DNA from 2 places in the Congzhengia minquanensis genome. Region 1 is predicted to be linked to the other one. Evidence: riboswitches for the same ligand, from Rfam matches in the RefSeq annotation. Region 1 holds a riboswitch; the other holds the start of a gene.
What was found. A riboswitch is a leader RNA that binds a small molecule or an ion and turns the genes downstream of it on or off. The one in region 1 is predicted to bind thiamine pyrophosphate.

Region 1 (9,144 bases):
CACCACAGAGGTATTGTCTGAAACCAACATTCCAATGATTGTCACAAGGGCTTCAGATGTTAATTATAAGGATCAAATTAGAAGATGCTTAAAGCTTCTTAGTGCAACTGGAGAAGAATTAGAGGTTTATGACGATGGCCGTGATAATACAGATGCAGTTCGCACCGTTTCTGCAGGCGATGTTATCAGAGTTGCAGCAGATGGCGATAAGCTGGTTGACGCGATTGAAGTACTTGCTGTAGCTGAAGATGTAGTTTCTGGAAAACAGAAAAACTTAGTTACATTTGATGGAACTTCAAACGGAAAAGACGAATTAGATGCGCCGCTCCGTGTTGTTACTGGTCTAGTTCATAATGCAAAAGAGAACACGGTTGTTATGGCACCTTCCTTTGATTATCCCACTGATGAAGATGTTTATACATATACCTACACAGAAAATGTGAATGTATATGTAATTGATACAAGCAGAGCAGGCAAGGATAACATGATTGAGGAAGGCAACTTTAGCAATATTATTGGTTATAATCAGAGAGCAGAAGATCCAAGCAAAGTTATGGTTTATACCAAAAAAGGCGATGTTGTCGCAATGATAGTTTTTAAATAAAGCGTTCTTTTTTGAAAGACCCGGTAGCTTCCGGGTCTTTCTTTTTTTCTTTAAACTTATTGACAAATACACAAATGGCGTATTATACTAAAATATAACAAAACAAACTGGAGGAAGATATGGAATATCGTGACGTTACTGCCTTTATTAATAAAGCAAAAAAGTTTGGATCAAGGCTGGACTTGATAAGAATTAAAAAGCTGTGCGAGCTTTTGGGGCACCCGGAAGAAAAATGCAGGTTTGTCCATATTGCCGGAACAAACGGCAAAGGCTCGGCTTCAATTTTTATTGAAAATATTTTGGCAAGAGCGGGCTATAAAACTGGTCTTTATACGTCACCTTTTATATATAATTTTAATGAGCGGATTCAAATTAACAATGTTTCTATATCTGACGAAAGCCTCGTTGGCGTTATGGAACAGGTAGTTGCTGCAACAGAACAAATGCTTATGGAAGGCTTTGAACACCCCACAGAATTTGAATTGATTACGGCCGCGGCGTTCCTTTATTTTGCTGAGGAAAAATGTGACGTGGCGGTAATTGAGGTGGGACTAGGCGGAACGCTGGATTCCACAAATGTGATTTCGTCCCCTTTGGTTACTGTGATTATGTCTATCAGTTACGACCATATGGAGTATTTAGGAAATACGCTTGCTGAAATTGCTGAAAATAAGTGCGGCATTATAAAACGCGGCTGCCCGGTAGTGTGTTATCCGTTTCAGCCAAAAGAGGCACTTGCTGTTATTCAAAAAACATCAGAAGCAATGGGCTGTAAACTGACGGTGGCGGATACCGGTTCCCTTAAAATTGAACGAACAGGCCTCGAAGGGAATACGTTTTGTTACAATGGGGTTCCTTTTGAAACAAGTCTGATTGGGGACTATCAAATTTACAATGCAATTACAGCCATAAATGCTGTTAGAGCATTGAAAAATCGGGGCTATATAATTTCGGAGGAAGATGTGCAAAACGGCTTAAAAATGGCAAAATGGCCGGCCAGGTTTGAAGTTTTAAGCCGCAGTCCTGTCGTGATTGCTGATGGCTCCCATAACGTAGACGGCATGCGTGCCTTTGTTGACGCAGCGAAGAAAATGCTTCATGGAAATAAGGTGGTTTGTATTTTTGGCATGCTGAAGGATAAAGAATATTCCAAATGCTTAGAACTGCTTTCTGACATTTCAGACACGATTATCGTTACGGAGGTTGACAGCCTTAGGGCAGAAACTGCCGAAAATTTGGCGTCGGCAGCAAAAAAGTATTTTCCAAATGTATTTGCAGAGCCTGATAATATAGATGCTGTTATGCAGGCAAAGCGATTGGCTGATGGGATGCGTGCAATTGTCGCTTTGGGTTCTTTGTATATGATGAAAAATATAAAAGAGGCTGTTCAAAAGATTTTTCATTAGAATTATGGCATTTATTTCTGGAGGACTAAGATGGGCAAATGGTCTCGCGCCGCAGGAGGCGCCGGCAGTGTTCTCATTTTAGCGGCACTGCTTTTGTTTGGGGTTGTTTCGGGATTAACCTATTTTTATGCGGATGATTTTTACTACGCAATCTTTTTCCGCGGCGGATTGGCCGAATTTTGGCAGCGTACCGCGGAGCATTATAGAACAATGAACGGGCGAGCACTGGTGCATTTTATAGATGAGATCGTTTTAATGTTCGGTACAAAGCTATTTGCTGTGTTAAACCCGTTCATGCTGTTTTCATTTTTTTATTGTTCTGCAAAGACCGTGCTGGCGGACGCAGAACGCACGCGAAAAATATATTTTATATTAGCAGGGCTGGCAATTACAATGCTGCTTCCGATGCGGGTTGCGCGGGAGACACTTTTTTGGATAACAGGCTCCATGAACTATCTGCTTCCGGTATGCCTTGCCGCCTTGGCGTTTTATCTGCACAATAGAACGATTGCTGCCGGAAAAATAAGGTGGTTTACCCTTTTGCTGTGTTTTCTATGCGGAGCCACCACTGAACAGGGCGGGGCTGCGGCATGTGTATTGAGCGCTTCCCTTGCAATATCGGAGATGGTGAAAAAACGGAAAGAATGCAGGAGGGGAATTTGTGGCTGGCCTTTGTTTTTCTGCATTCTGGCAGGTTATGCAACTGTTTTATTGGCGCCGGGAACATTTTACCGCGCTTCCTATGAAGGCAGTTTTGAGTCCGGACGGCTGGTGCAGTCTTTTTTTGCCTTGGCAGACAGCTTGATGGGGAAGAACGGCATTGCGCCATATTTTATTATTTTATTTGTATTACTTGCTGTATTATCCTTAAAGGAAAGATTGCTTCCAAAAGGATTGTCAGGCGGATTCGCAGTTTCCTGCTTGCTGGCAGTTTTTAATTTTGGCTGGGTTTCTTTTCCATATGCATCCGCCGTGCTTTTTTGCATTTGTCTGCTTTTTGCCGCGGTTGCTGCAATTGCTTTTTTAGGCTCTAACATCTACAGGGGAACCGGATGCTTTTTGCTTGCGGCTTTGGCGGCACAAGTAGTTTTAATCGAAGCGCCCTCTACGTATCTTAGGACAATGCTGCCGTCCATTATGCTGTTAACCGTGTGTATTGCATCCTTATTTGTGCGGCTCACAGGTATGTTCAAAAAGGGTGGTATGCCGATTTTTGGATTGGGCATGCTTATTTTTGTTCTTGGCGTTTTCTGTATGACTCAGACCATAGATGGTTACAGGAGTAACAGGGAAGTGATAATAGAAAACGAAAAAAGCGTGATGGACTATGAAAAAAACGGGTTTGCGGAAATAAGCACCGACATTACATATCCCTATGCCTATAATATGTTTTATGAGGACGGTTTTTTTCTGAATTATTTTTATGAATATTATAATCTTCCTGAAAGACCGGTTTTGTATTATTTGAGCAAGAGCAGTCCCGAGATTTTTTATGATGGAATGAGGCTGACGCACCCGGCAGAGAAAAACGGAGGTTCGTGGTATTTGCCATTAGAACCTGTTGTTACCGCGGCTGGAGGCCACCTAAACTGGAACGGAAGTTTGCTTGCTATTCAGCTTGGCGAACAAGAGGCGGTATGCCGCCGGGACACCTTATTTTTATCTGACGGAAAGGCCATTGCGTTAGATAACCGCACCTTGCGCCGGTTTGGCAAAATTTACTGGGACGCCGGCCTGTTTTCCGACGTTTTCGGAATTAAATGCCGAAAGGCCGGAGAAAACCGTATTTTTGTCGAAATGCGTTGACAAAGAACGGAAAATATGGTATGATAAAAATAATGAAGCAGGGGAGCTTATGTTATAGGCTGAGAGGAAGATGTTATCTTCGACCCTTATACCTGATTTGGATAATGCCAACGAAGGAAGGATAGCGTCTTTTTGGTGTGCCCAAATTGGGTGCACCTTATTTTTTAGAAAAGGAATGACGCAAATGAAAATTGAAACGAAAAAATTGACGTTAAGTGCAGTGATGATTGCGCTAAGCGCGGTGCTAAGCTTAGTGAAGGTTTATGAGCTTCCCTTAGGCGGGTCGATCACGCTTTTAAGCATGCTGCCGGTGGCTGTTATTGCCATTTGTTACGGCACCAAGTGGGGGCTGTTTTGTTCCACGCTTTATGCGTTTGTTCAAATTGCTTTAGATGCGGGCAAGCTCATGGGATATGGCATGACGGCGGGTACCTGGGCAGGCTGTTTGATGTTTGACTATATCATTGCGTTCGGCGCTCTGGGACTAGCCGGCCTGTTTCGTAAAAAAGGTACCATTGGCATGTGTGCTGGAATTACGCTGGCATTGGTTATCCGTTTTATATCGCACTTTATTTCCGGTTCCATTGTGTTCTCGGTGTTCTGCCCGGAGGGCTGGAACGTTTTTTTCTATTCCTTTTGCTACAACGGAAGCTACATGCTGCCGGAATTGATTATCACCATAATCGGTGCGGTTCTCCTGTTCCGTATTCCGCAGGTTAGAAAACTGATTGAAGAAAAACAGTAAGAAGAAAAACAGCAGTTTATAAAGGTGTTACCTGTGAATTTTTCGAAATTCTCTGGGTGACACCTTTATGTTTTCTTTAAACACCTTTAAAAAAAATTTATAGTCGCAATAGCCCGTTTCCTGGGCAATTTCCGTAACTGGTTTTAAGGTTGTCACCAGAAGGTGGCAGGCCTGTTCAATTCGTTTGCGCTGCACATATTTATTAAAGTTCGTTCCGGTTTCCTCTTTAAATTTCCGGCTGATATAGGAAAGGGAGTAATTAATTTCACTACAAATTTTGTCCAGTGAGATGTTAGAAGAAAAATTTTTATCGGCAAAATCAACTATTTTTGCCACCACTTCGTTATGAATTACCTTGGCGGGCGTGTAAATTTTGCGCAGCGTAAGCACCAAAAGCTCAATTAAGTAGCAGCGCGCAAGCTCCACGTGACCTGCTTGTTTCTCTTCCGATTCCTGGTCTATGCGGTACAGCAGGGACAAAATTTTTCCGTCGCTGTCGTGAAAAACATATTCCGTGGGAATTTCTCTTAACTGGTAGCGATTGAATCGAATGAGATAGCAGTTTAAAAGTTCGTTGAAACTTTTACAGTTTGAGAGCGCGCCGTCTAAAATTTCAGGAAAAAACAAGCAATGAACCAGTTCTAATGTTTCTTTTTTCTTATCCGGAGAATAGCCGTGTTCAGCATGGCAATCGATAATGAAATAATCTCCTTTTTTAATAGGAATTTCTTTTCCGGCAATGTGATGAATTGCCGAGCCGCCCTTGACATATGCAAACTCTATGAAGTCATGGGAATGCATGTTTGTAACATTCCCTGTTACACTGTGAATCATTATTTTTGTTTCTCCTGAGATTAATTTTTCCGTAGTATATTGCATAGCAAAAACGCCCCCTTTAATAGAAAAAAACGCCCGTTGTTCTCATTATAGTACAAGTGATATGATGAAGTCAAGATTTTTCATTTTACGATTAAAAAAGGGAGGGTAGATTTACGTTTGGACAGCACCGCTGTACTATATTTTTAATAGAAAAGAGTGATGAAAAATGGTTGGCAAAAGGGTTTTTAGAATTATGATTTTTACGTTCTTGCTTATCGGTTTGATGGTGCTTCCGGCATATGCGGCAGGAATGAAGGATTTGGTAAAAGATGATTTTTCTGAAAAAGCAGACGGAACACCGCTTAATGTGGGAACCAACGATGGCAACTGGAATCTTTCCTATTCCGGAATCGGAAGCGTTGATACGCCGCAGGTAACCTATGAAGATGGTGCGATAAAAATAAGCAAGAGTGCTGCCGGAGCAAATTTGGATTTATATAAAAAAATGACAGATGATACGATTCCTACGTCAGGAAAAGTTGTTTACTCCTTTGATGTAAAATATTCCCCTCACTGCACGCACTCTGTGTTTGCTTCGGATTTTATATTCCGTTTAGCTCCTGATTTGGCGAATATGGGAGACAGGCTGCCGCGCAACCAGCTTTTTTATTCTCTTCATTATGTGAACGGCGGAGACGGCGGACATTTATTGTTTACCAATAACAATAATGACATGTTCTATCCGAAAACTCTTATAGGAACTGCTTTTGACTGGTATCATTTTGAATACACAGTTGATTATGACAATAACAAGTATTCTGTTAAAATTGCAGATAAGGTTATGCCGTATTTAGAATCTGACAAGATAATCCCCCAAGGATTTATTGACAATGGAGGAGGAACCTACTTTCAAACCGTACTTGTTACCTCAAATTTGGGGGCGGATGTTCCGAATTTAGAAATGTATATTAAAAACTTTACTGTAACAACCGGGGAAACTATGTGGCCGGAAGAAAATGCACTGACAGTTACCGAGGTTTTGTCAAACGCAGCTACTTTAAACTGGAAACCGTTGGATACCAACGGCGTTACCGGATATGAAATATATAAAAATGATGAACTAATTGATACCATAATGAATCCAAACCAAACATCTTATACTGTATCGAACCTTACAGGCAGCACAACATACGATTTTTCAGTAAAACCGTTGTTTGCAGATACGGAAACCTATGATAAAACACTGAATATCAGCGTTACAACCGGCGGAGTGATTTTGCGCGAAAATGTGTTTCAGCAACTGTCGGCCGGGAGAACGCATATTATCGGCGCAAACAAAAATACTGTGGTTAAGGCGTGGGGCGGAAACAGCATGGGGCAGACAAACAGCGGCATGACAAAACCGGCAGCCAAAGCGGCAGCTGGAGCGTTCAGCTCCTATGTTATCGATTTAAGCGGGAATGTATATGCATGGGGCAGCAACAGTTCGGGTCAGTTGGGGATTGGAAGCAGTGACCTTACCGTGCCGAATCCTGTTGTTATTCCCACTCTGAACGGTGTGAAGTCTGTAGCGGCAGGCAAAGAGCACGCCCTTGCGCTCACTGACAACGGTAAGGTATATGCATGGGGAAACAACCGGTTCGGGCAATTGGGAACCGGCAACGCTGATACAGTTTTAGAAGCGGCATCGCCTGTTTTAATCAGCGCGTTAAGCGATAAAAAAGTTGTTGGCATTTATGCAGGAGGCGACACCTCTTTTGCTGTATGTGAAGACGGAACCCTGTTCGGCTGGGGCATGAATTATGTTGGCCAGTTGGCAGACGCCAATTTAAACAACAAAGATGTTCCAACACTTATCAGTATTCCCGGAATGAAAGTGTTATCGGTTGCAGCCGGAAACGGACATACGATTGCGCTCTGCTATTCCGAAACTGAAAGTAAAACCAGCGTTTGGGGATGGGGCAATGACGGTCAGGCGCAATTGGGATCAGGCGATTTAGGTTCCATTGTGAGTGTGCCTGTGAGGTTAACTTATTTTGATAACCTGAATATTAATGAAATTTCTGCCGGAGATTCCCACACGCTCGCGTTAAGCGGCGACGGCGACCTTTATGTTTGGGGCAACAATACAAGCGGGCAGTTAGGCACAGGAGGTGCGGCATATGGCGTATCCCCTACAAAGGTTTTAAACATTCCTCCCTTAACCGCAATTTGTGCTGGATATGATTTTTCTGCGGCCTCCGCGGCAGACGGCAGCCTTTGGGCATGGGGAAATAATGATTTCGGACAAATTAACCCTGATGGAGGGGAGCAGAAATACAATCTGCCCACACGGGTAAACCTAAAATCCCAGACGCTTGGCTGCGTGTCGGCAACCCTTTCAGACGGTCAAAACACATATGATCAAATACCGCCGACCGGTGGCAATTATCAATTAAAAATTGATTATTACAACAGCGGGGCAGGCATTGATGCAAAGGTTTTGGCAGCGGTGTATTCGGAAACGGAGCAGGGAACAATTTTGACTGACGCTGTATCAGCCGACATTGCCATACCGGCAGAAAGCCAGTCGGGACCTATATCTGTTCCAATTGTTCTGCCGGATAACACGGAACATGTAATGATTAAGGTATTTGTTTGGGACAAATTAAGCCATGCACCGTTTACAACTGCCGTGCAGATGCTGAGAGAACAATAGAACAGGGAGGGTGTGTTAAACATGAAAAGAATCATTGCTACAGCACTTTTTGCCAGTCTGACGCTTTTTATTGCTCCGGCTATCTGTCACGCGTCGACTGAAAATTTATTTCGTACAAATCCTGAAAAAAGCATTATATTTAACGAAGACCCTATGGAATATGGATACAGAAATGGTAATTTCACCTCTTCGGGGCTTGCTTCCTGGGCAGATCAGTTTGTCGACACCAATGTGGGAACCATTATGCTGAACACTCAGTCCGGCCGTGCAAATTACAGCGGCTATACCACAGAGGCATATTGGGAGGGCGTAGCTCACGACAGTGACTACTGGACAACCGATTTAAACGGTCTTCGCCAAAAGCATTACACAGGAATGCTAAATGGTATTGAGTTTACCGAAGAACGCATAAAGCTATTGCGCGAACGCGGAATTTCTCCTTGGGTTAGCATTCGCATGAACGACGTTCATGACATGAGCGATATGGATAATCCGCTTCATGCCACCTTTACAAAGCAGCACCAATCCATGCTTGTCGGCGCGAACAGTCCTTTCTATGATGATCAACGGTGTCTGAACTACTTAAATCCCGAGGTCAGAAATTGGTACTTTGCTACCATTCGTGAAAATATAGAGCGCTATGACATGGACGGACTGGAACTCGACTTTATGCGCGAATCCTACACGCTTTTTGATGCTGCCGACCGGGCGGCTTTAACAGAAGTATACACGCAGCTGGTGAAGGACATTCGAAAGGTTTTAGATCAGTACGAAATGGTGCGCGGACACGAAATTTATTTGGGCGTACGTGTTCCGGCGGCAGTTCATGTTGCAGTAGACTACGGTCTTGATGTGGAAGAATGGAGCCGTCTTGGCCTGGTAGATCTTGTGTGCGTAACTGCGCGCTGGGCAACCTCTGATACGGACATGGAAATTGAAAAATGGACAGAACTTTTAAAAACACAGGCTGGCAATAAAAATATTATTATCAGCGCAGGAATCGAATCGATTTACCGCTCGAACTATGGCCAGGGTCCCGGACAGTATACCGGCATCGAAACCACTC
Region 2 (9,144 bases), on a different contig from region 1:
GGGAAAGCCGTGACCAAAATGGAGGACGGAATTCGTGCGGCAGAGGAGATCGGCTATCCTGTATTGGTGCGTCCCAGCTATGTTTTGGGCGGCAGGGCAATGGAGATTGTGGCGGACGAAGAAGGTTTGCGCCACTACCTGAAAACCGCCGTTGAAATTGATGAGGACAAGCCAGTGCTGGTGGATAAATACATCATCGGAAAAGAAGTTGAGGTAGACGCGGTTTGCGACGGGACAGACGTGTTCGTTCCGGGCATTATGGAACACGTGGAGCGTACGGGAATCCACTCCGGCGACTCAATTTCCGTTTACCCTACGTTCAGCATTTCAAAAGAAGTGAAAAACGTTATCTTGGATTACACAAAACGTTTGGGGCTGGGCATCGGCATCATCGGGCTTTACAACATTCAGTTCATTGTGGACAAGGAAGATAACGTTTATGTAATAGAGGTTAACCCCCGTTCCTCAAGAACAGTGCCGTTTTTGTCGAAATCCACAGGCTATCAGCTTGCAGACATTGCCACGCTGGTTATTTTGGGAAAATCTTTAAAGGAACAGGGCTTTACCTCCATTTACCCCGAAGAGAAAAAGTGGTGGTATGTAAAAGCGCCGGCGTTCTCGTTCTCGAAAATCCGCGGACTTGACGCATATCTTTCACCAGAAATGAAATCCACCGGCGAGGCCATTGGTTACGACAAATCCTTAACCCGTGCGCTGTATAAGGCCTTACAGGCTTCTGACATGCACGTGGTGAACTATGGTACGGTTTTCGTTACCATTGCCGACAAGGATAAGAACGAAGCGCTTCCGCTCATCAAGCGGTTTTACAATTTGGGCTTTAACATCGAAGCAACACATGGCACTGCGAAGTTCTTAAAAGAAAACGGCATCAGAACCAGGGAACGCACCAGCGGCGAAGGGGACGACGGTATTTTCGACTCTATGCGCAAAGGCTATGTAACCTATGTAATCAACACCAAAGACATTAACGCAAAAACTCACGAAACCGACGGCTATCAGCTCAGGCGCTGTGCGGTAGAAAACAACATTACCATGTTTACTGCCTTAGACACCGTCCGCGTATTTTTAGACGTTTTAGAAGAAGTAACCATTACCATTTCAACAATTGACAATTGACGTTTGAAACAAAAGCCCCGTGCAAAATAGCACGGGGCTTTGTTGTTTATTTTTTATTTTTCCGAGCAAAACTCCACTTTTTTTCCTTCTAAAATCATGTTGGTGGTGCGTACGGCACACATTTTGCCGCACATGGAGCAGGTGTGACGGTCGGCTGGAGGCGTGCTTTCAAAATATTCCCTGGCTTTTTCACCGTCAATGGCAAGGTCAAACATCTTGTCCCAGTCCACTTCATGCCGGGCCTTTGCCATTTCTTTGTCCAAATCCCTGGCATGGGGGATTTTTTTTGCAATGTCCGCTGCATGGGCCGCAATTTTGCTTGCAATAATGCCCTCTTTCACGTCTGCCAAATCCGGCAGGCGCAGGTGCTCCGCCGGGGTGACATAACAAAGAAAATCTGCGCCGCTGGCCGCCGCAATCGCGCCGCCAATGGCCGAGGTAATGTGGTCGTAGCCCGGGGCAATGTCGGTTACCAGCGGGCCTAACACATAAAACGGCGCGCCGTGGCAAAGCCGCTTTTGCAGCTTCATATTGGCGGCAATTTCATCCATTGCCATGTGTCCGGGCCCTTCCACCATCACCTGCACGTCCTTGTCCCAGGCACGTTTGGTTAAGTTTCCAAGCTCAATCAGTTCTGCAATCTGTCCCGCATCGGTGGCGTCGTCAATGCAGCCGGGGCGCAGCGCGTCCCCTAAGCTGACAGTTACGTCAAACTCACGCAAAATTTCCAGCACCTCGTCGTAATATTCAAAAAACGGATTTTCGTTGCCCGTCATTTCCATCCAGGCAAACAACAGAGAGCCGCCCCGGGAAACAATGTTCATTTTCCGTCCCTCACGGCGAAATGCTTCCACGCACCGACGGTTTATTCCGGCGTGAATGGTCATAAAATCCACGCCTTCTTCCGCATGGGCACGTACGACCCTTAAAAAATCCTTTGCGGTAATTTCCAGCAAATCTTTTTCCAAATACCCAATGGCGTCATACATGGGCACCGTGCCAATCATGGCCGGGCACGTTTTAATCAGCGCCCGGCGAAAGGTGTTGGTCTTGCCGTAGTTGCTTAAATCCATAATGGCCTCGGCGCCGAATTTCACTGCCATGTTTACCTTTTGCATTTCCACATCATAGTTTTTGCAGTCCCCGGAAATTCCCAGGTTTACGTTAATTTTGGTCTTCAGGCCAGAGCCGATACCCTCTGCCGAAAGGGACGTGTGGTTCACATTGGCCGGAATGGCAACCTGCCCCTTTGCCACAAGCTCCAAAAGCTTTTCCGGTTCCATGCATTCCTTTTCTGCAACCGTTTTCATTTCCGGCGTGATAATTCCGCGCTTTGCGGCTTCCATTTGTGTTTTATATTCGCGCATTCTAATGAAACCTCTCTTTCCAAATTAAAAGTTACCCTCAATGGCAAAAGCAAGGTTTAAAGGACCGGAACCAATCCCCAAATCCAGATTCGCTTCCAGCGCGCCTGTGATATAGCGTTTCGCCTTTTTTACCGAAGTGTTTAAATCAAACCCCTTTGCTAAATTCGAGCAGATGGCGCTGGACAGCGTGCAGCCCGTTCCGTGTGTATTTTTGGTTTCAATCCGACCTGCATGAAACCACGTTGGCCCGCTTTGTTGATACAGCAGGTCGTCTGCGTCGTTCTCGCTATGTCCGCCTTTTAAAAGCACCGCGCAGCCATAGGCGCCCAGAATGGCCTGTGACGCTTGCTCCATGTCGATTTTTGACCGGATTTTTAAACCGCTCAAAATTTCTGCTTCAAACAGATTGGGCGTCACAACGGTGCAGTTTGGCAGCAGCCGTTCTTTTAACGCGGTCACGGCGCTTTCGCTGGAAAGGCTTGCGCCGCTTGTTGCAACCATCACCGGGTCTAAAACAATGTTTTTTGCACCGTATTCTGATAGCTTTTCCGCAATGGTTTCAATCAGTTCTTTGTTTGAAACCATTCCAATTTTCACCGCGTCGGGTGGAATATCGGTAAAGACACAGTCAAGCTGGTCTGCCAAAAACGTGGGCGGAACCTCAAAAATGCCTTTCACACCTGTGGTGTTTTGGGCAGTTAAGGCCGTAACGGCGCTCATGGCATAAACGCCGTGGGCCGTCATGGTTTTTATGTCCGCCTGAATTCCTGCGCCGCCGGAGGAGTCGCTTCCGGCAATGGTCAATGCTGTTTTCATAATTCGCTTTCCCCCTCAAATCTGCTGACCAAAACGCCTTCATACGAAGGCAGATATACGTCGCAGACAGACTGAATTTCTTCCTGGTCGGAAATGCTCGACGGATCAAACACACCGCAAATCCGAAAACCTGCCGCTTTCGCTGTTTTCATGGCATAAAGCCCGTCTTCAAACACCCAGGTGGAGGATATATCTGTTCCCATATGCACCTGGGCGGCATAGAAGATGTCGGGCCGGTCCTTTCCCGCGCCAATCTCGGTGCTGGTAAAAACACGGCGGAACAGCTTGTCAATCCCAAGCCGGGAAAATGCCGCTTCAATCATGCCGCGCTGGCTCAGGCTTGCCGCTGTAATTGGAATACCCCGAGCGTGTAAGCTTAATAAAAGCGAATGAACGCCTGCTTTCATCGGCACCTTGTTTTCATAAAATTTTTGAATCATGCCGTTAATTTCAGTTATAATTTCTTCAGGGGAGCGGGGCAGAGCATATTTTTGTTTTAAGTAATCCGCGGCCTCCGGCATGGTCATAGTAAACATAACTCGGTTTAAATTGGGTTCTGCCTCAATTCCCTTTTGCTGCAAATAGATGCGTCCAATGTTGTCCCACATGGGCATGGAGTCTAAAATGGTGCCGTCTACATCAAAGATTGCGCCTTCAATCATTGCTCCGTCATCCTTTCCGTTAAAGTACGAAGCTGTTTTGTTGCGGCAGTGATATCCTGCTGCGCAAAAATCGCGCTGATAACTGCAATGCCGCAAACGCCGCTACCATTAAGCTTTGCCACGTTTTGCGGCCCAATTCCGCCAATGGCGATAACGGGAATGTTTACTGCTGCGCAAATGGCCTTTAGCGTATCTATGCCAACATCCTCCGCATCGTCCTTCGAGCCGGTGGGAAACACTGCGCCCACACCCAGATAGTCCGCTCCGCGGGCCTGGGCCAAAAGTGCCTGTTCCACGGTCTGGGCCGACACACCAACAATTTTCCCGCTGCCCAAAAATTCCCGGACAGAGCCGGTTTCCATGTCACTTTGTCCCACATGCACGCCGTCAGCGTCAATTTCCTTTGCCAACGCCACGTTGTCGTTAATTACAAAAGGTACGCTAAATTTTTTGCACAGTGCTTTTACCTCCAGCGCCTCGGCTAAAAATGCGTCGTGGTCTAAGTGCTTTTCCCGAAGCTGAACAAAAGTTGCGCCGCCTTTTAAGGCCATTTCAACCTGCTTTGCCAGCGTATCTGTTCCCAGCCAGCTTCTGTCCGTCACAGCGTAGAGCAGCAGGCTTTTTTTATCGAATTTCATAGTTTGCTCCTTTGTTCAGTTCTTCACTCGTCATGTTATAAATTGCGTCGATAATTCTGTTTCTGTAGGTGGAGTTTCCGTCGGCCTTTTCCATGTTGGCAAATCCGATTTCTCCGGCAAGCCCCATGGTGCAGACAGCGGCAGCTGCGGCCTCTAACGGGTTCTCAGGATTCGCGACCAAAAACGCGGCGAGCATGCCGGAAAGCTGACAGCCCGTGCCTGTAATTTTGCTCATTTCAGGCCTGCCGTTTTTTATTATATAGCAGGTTTTAGCGTCTGCTACCAAATCAGTGGCGCCGGTTACGGCAATAATCGTGTTCCGTTCCTTTGCCAGCTGTTTCACAAATGCAACTGCGCTGTCTAAGTTGTTATCGTCAACTGCGTCGGCGCTGTCAGCGTCCACACCTTTTGTGCTTCCGCTTCCTGCGGAAAGGGTTTTAATTTCTGAAATGTTGCCCCGAATTGCGTCGAACTTTATTGTATCCGCCAAATCCAGAGCGGTTTTTGTGCGAAGGGCAGATGCGCCTGCGCCAACCGGGTCTAACACAACCTTGTGTCCCAGCTCGTTGGCCTTTTTACCCGCCGCAAACATGGCGGCAATGGTGTTTTTATTCAGCGTTCCAATGTTAATGTTCAGACCGCCGCAAATCGACGTGATGTCGGACACGTCGTCAATTTCGTCCGACATAATTGGGCTGCCCCCGCAGGCCAGCAAAACGTTTGCCACGTCGTTAACGGTGACATAGTTTGTAATGTTGTGCACCAAAGGCACGGTTTTTCGTACATTTTCAAGACAGTTTCCCAGCATAATGTAAAATCTCCTTTGTTAAAAAAATAAAAAAGCGTATATACCAGCAAGTATATACGCTAAAAGAAACCATATATCCCTACGTTGGCATTATCCAAATCAGGTTGTGGGTCAAAGCAACACAGCTTACTCTCAGCCCGCTTTGCGCGAGCCCCCCATTTTTTATTCTATTCGACTTTCAGTATAGCACAGTGCGGCTTGAAAATCAATCCTTAAAACGGGAATTTTTAATTGGTTTTTCTGACAAAATATGTGAAATTGTGCCAAAATTGGCAGAATGAAAGAAACCTTAACTCTTTTGGTGAATTTTTATGATATTATTGTATTTCAAACATGCACTTTTGTATTATCTGTAGAAAAACGTATTGAAAATAGCAAATAAATATGGTATAGTAATAAACAATATTGGGCAAAGGAGTACTCCTTTGTTTGCATGTATACATGCAAACAACTTCTGCTTTGCTGACATAGAAAATTATAAGGAGGAAAAGAAGAGAGAAAAGCATCGCATTTTACGGCAGAAACAAAAAATATAAAAGAATTTTATCATCGTACAGAAGGAAAGAGAGGAAAAAAATGCGGAGATTGTGGATAAGTTTCTTATCATTCTTTATCATTGCCGCTGTGCTGCCCGTATTAGCTTTTGGGGAAAATACGGAATCTTCGGCATGGAAAGAATTTTATGTTTCGGCAGGTGCGCCTGCCGGCGGAAACGGAACGAAGAGCTCTCCCTTTGCAACGGTGGAACAGGCGCGCGACGCAGTACGCGCCGTATCAGACGGAATGCAGGGAGATATTATCGTAAACATTGGCCCGGGAAATTATTATCTGGAAAATACCATCGATTTTACATCTGTAGATTCCGGTAAAAACGGATACCGGGTAATTTACCGCGGCGAGGGGCAGCCTGTGCTGTCCGGCGGCAGAACGATTTCAGGCTTCTCGCCGGTGCCTGGGTCTGCAAACCTTTGGCAGGCAAAAGCGGAAGGCTTTGAGCGAATCCGTGAACTTTATGTAGGCGGCAGAAAGGCCGACATTGCAAGCAGCGAGCACGACATGGTTGGAACTAACATCTATCAGGCTCCCGGCTCGCGCTATTCAAGCGATGGGTTCTATGTTTCTAAAAAGGATCTGGGCATTTATGAGAATGCCGAAGACATAGAAATGAAATGGGCCCAAGGCTGGGTTACCGCGATTTGCCATGTAGATTCTATTTTGCAGGATCCGGCAAAGGCAGACCAGGTTATTGTAAAAATGCAGCAGAGCTGGTGGGACATTCAAACGGTAACCGGCGGCATGTATGGTTTAGGTGCAAAATTTAACCGGCCGTTTGTCGTTCAGAACGCCATGGAGCTTTTGGACAGGCCCGGCGAATTTTATTATAACCGTAAAACACAAATGCTTTATTATATGCCCCGTGAGGGAGAAAATATGGTGCAGGCCCAGGTCATTGCGCCGAAGCTGGAGAAGCTTGTGCGTGTCACAGGCGACACAAATGGAGATAAGGCAAAAAATATCAGTTTTGAGGGCATTAAATTTGCGCACACCACCTGGCACTATCCAGGCGAGGCGGGCATTCTGCTTTACCAGCAGCAAAAATTAAACCAGTATACAGACTTTTTCGATTATATTCCCGGTGCAATTGAGGTGAACCGCGGCGATGGAATAGCTTTTGAAGATAACACTTTCTTTGGGTTTGCCTCTTCTGGATTAGTGTTGGAAAATGCGGTAGAAAACACCGTTGTGAACGGAAACGCATTTTCAGATATCGGAAACGCGGGTATCGTTTCAGGACGGGCCTACCACGGTGGAAACGACGGAATTGTAAACAGCAGCAAAAACAATCGACCGTCTGAAACGGCACAGTGGAATTTAATTAACGGGTCGGAGCGGCTTACCGCATCGTATTACGGCCCGGATCAAGACCACACGCTGTCTGCAGTATTGGGTAGTCAGTTCTGGGTCGATTCGGAAAAATATCCATACGGCGTCACTTGGTCGGGAGACCCCGACGCTCCGGCTCAGGGAGAAAGAACCTGGCTTCGCTATGATTTTGACAAACCTTATTCCATTGACAAAATCGTGCTTGCCTTTGATCCGGCGGCAGTGAGCAAGCCTCAAAGAAGCGGATTTGAAATCTTGCTATCCAACGACAGAACCTTTGCCGACTATGAAACTATTGCGGTGCAAACGTCGCCGGCAGATCATGTTGCGGCTTACCCCGTTAACACAAAAGAGAAATACCGCTACATGATGATTCGTACCACTGATGCCACAAGCTTTGCACTTTCAGGCGCCTGGGCGTTTACGCCGGACGTAAAGCTGGAAGCTGTGGCGCAGATTAACAAAAACAACACGGTTTCAAATAACTATTTGACCAGAGTGGACGACACGATTTACGGCGGCGGCGGAATCAGCGGCAATTATAATGAAGCTTTAAGTATTCTGCACAACGAAATTTATGAAGTGCCATATTCCGGAATTGCCAGCGGCTGGGGTTGGAACATGACAAACAGAGGAACGAAAAATAATAATATTTCACATAACCTGATTGTGGACGCCTGCCAGTATTTAAGCGACGGCGGCGGCATTTATACACTTTCCGACCAGAACGGCTCGAAAGTGACCAATAACTATGTGAAAAATCTTTTTACCGGAAACGCTTCATTCTATCCGGACGAGGGTTCTTCCAATTCAACCTGGGATAACAACGTGCAGGAGGACGCTTTTTTAAACTGGCACGTCTGGACGGACACCATTCAGAACAACACAATGAGCAACACCTACGGCACCCATGACGCTGTGCGTTACCGCGGCGTGAACAACCAGTTCGACCCGGTGAAGGTCTTCCTTCCGGGACAGCCCGGGGAAGAGGCATATACGGTAATTCAAAACGCCGGCCTTGAACCTGGTTATGAAAAGCTGCGTGAACGGGTTCCTGCGGGCAAGCTGCGTCTTCCGGACGAGCGGTCGCGGTATCTTGATATCCTTGAGGGCGGTTTGATTGACACCAACATTCTGTCGCTGAACAAAGTAGCGGAAAATGTGCTGAATAACGGTTCTTTCGGCAATTTGCCGGGACAGTATCCAATAAAATTCCGCTATCAGCTGCAAACCGCCTATGAAAATATGAATTCTGCGGGAATGGCAGATAAACTTGAACGTATGATTGAACTGCGCAATGTAATAAACGACACAAGCAGCGCTTTTTATCGGATGGACTTAAAAGACATGCTGGCGTTTTGTCAATCGGCGCTGGAAAATGCAAAGGTTTCGGTAGATGGGGAGGACCTCTCCGACGCAGTATGCATTAAAATTTTAAACGGCGCGGTAACAGGCCGTGTGCTTGATACCTATCCGGCACAAAGCGTGCAGGAGTTTGCCACGGAATTTAAGGCAATGAAACAAGAGGCGGAAACCGCGAAAACCGATGCAGAGCAGCTTCGGTTAGTAATTCGCTTAGAAGAGGCTTACAGCAAGTTTGCAAACGCGAAATACGACGCGGGTATCGCCTATGTTCATGCGGCGGCAGCCACGCGGACAGAGATTGACCGCGATAGCCACACTGCAACGCTTTACGTTCCGTTCGGAACAGATTTGTCGTCGGTTAAACTGGAGGTAACGCCTTCAGGCAGCGCCATTATTGCAGCACAAACTGACAAAGCAGACCTTACAAAGGACTTTAAGCTTCCGGTTTATTGCAAAGAAGCACAGCG

Region 2: another riboswitch for thiamine pyrophosphate. It lies ahead of thiM (hydroxyethylthiazole kinase); the one in region 1 lies ahead of H8698_RS10140 (energy-coupled thiamine transporter ThiT).

What each region holds. Positions count from the first base shown of each region.
Region 1 covers NZ_JACRSU010000003.1:503,856-512,999, forward strand. The annotation lists gene H8698_RS10125 (S-layer homology domain-containing protein) at 1-604, shown strand, start outside; gene H8698_RS10130 (bifunctional folylpolyglutamate synthase/dihydrofolate synthase) at 724-2,010, shown strand; gene H8698_RS10135 (DUF6056 family protein) at 2,041-3,816, shown strand; TPP riboswitch at 3,846-3,952, shown strand; gene H8698_RS10140 (energy-coupled thiamine transporter ThiT) at 4,001-4,561, shown strand; gene H8698_RS10145 (AraC family transcriptional regulator) at 4,589-5,395, opposite strand; gene H8698_RS10150 (RCC1 domain-containing protein) at 5,607-8,078, shown strand; gene H8698_RS10155 (discoidin domain-containing protein) at 8,100-9,144, shown strand, end outside.
Region 2 covers NZ_JACRSU010000001.1:414,934-424,077, reverse strand. The annotation lists gene carB (carbamoyl-phosphate synthase large subunit) at 1-1,137, shown strand, start outside; gene thiC (phosphomethylpyrimidine synthase ThiC) at 1,191-2,504, opposite strand; gene thiD (bifunctional hydroxymethylpyrimidine kinase/phosphomethylpyrimidine kinase) at 2,529-3,320, opposite strand; gene H8698_RS01990 (HAD family hydrolase) at 3,317-3,982, opposite strand; gene thiE (thiamine phosphate synthase) at 3,979-4,620, opposite strand; gene thiM (hydroxyethylthiazole kinase) at 4,607-5,428, opposite strand; TPP riboswitch at 5,488-5,596, opposite strand; gene H8698_RS01975 (right-handed parallel beta-helix repeat-containing protein) at 6,005-9,144, shown strand, end outside.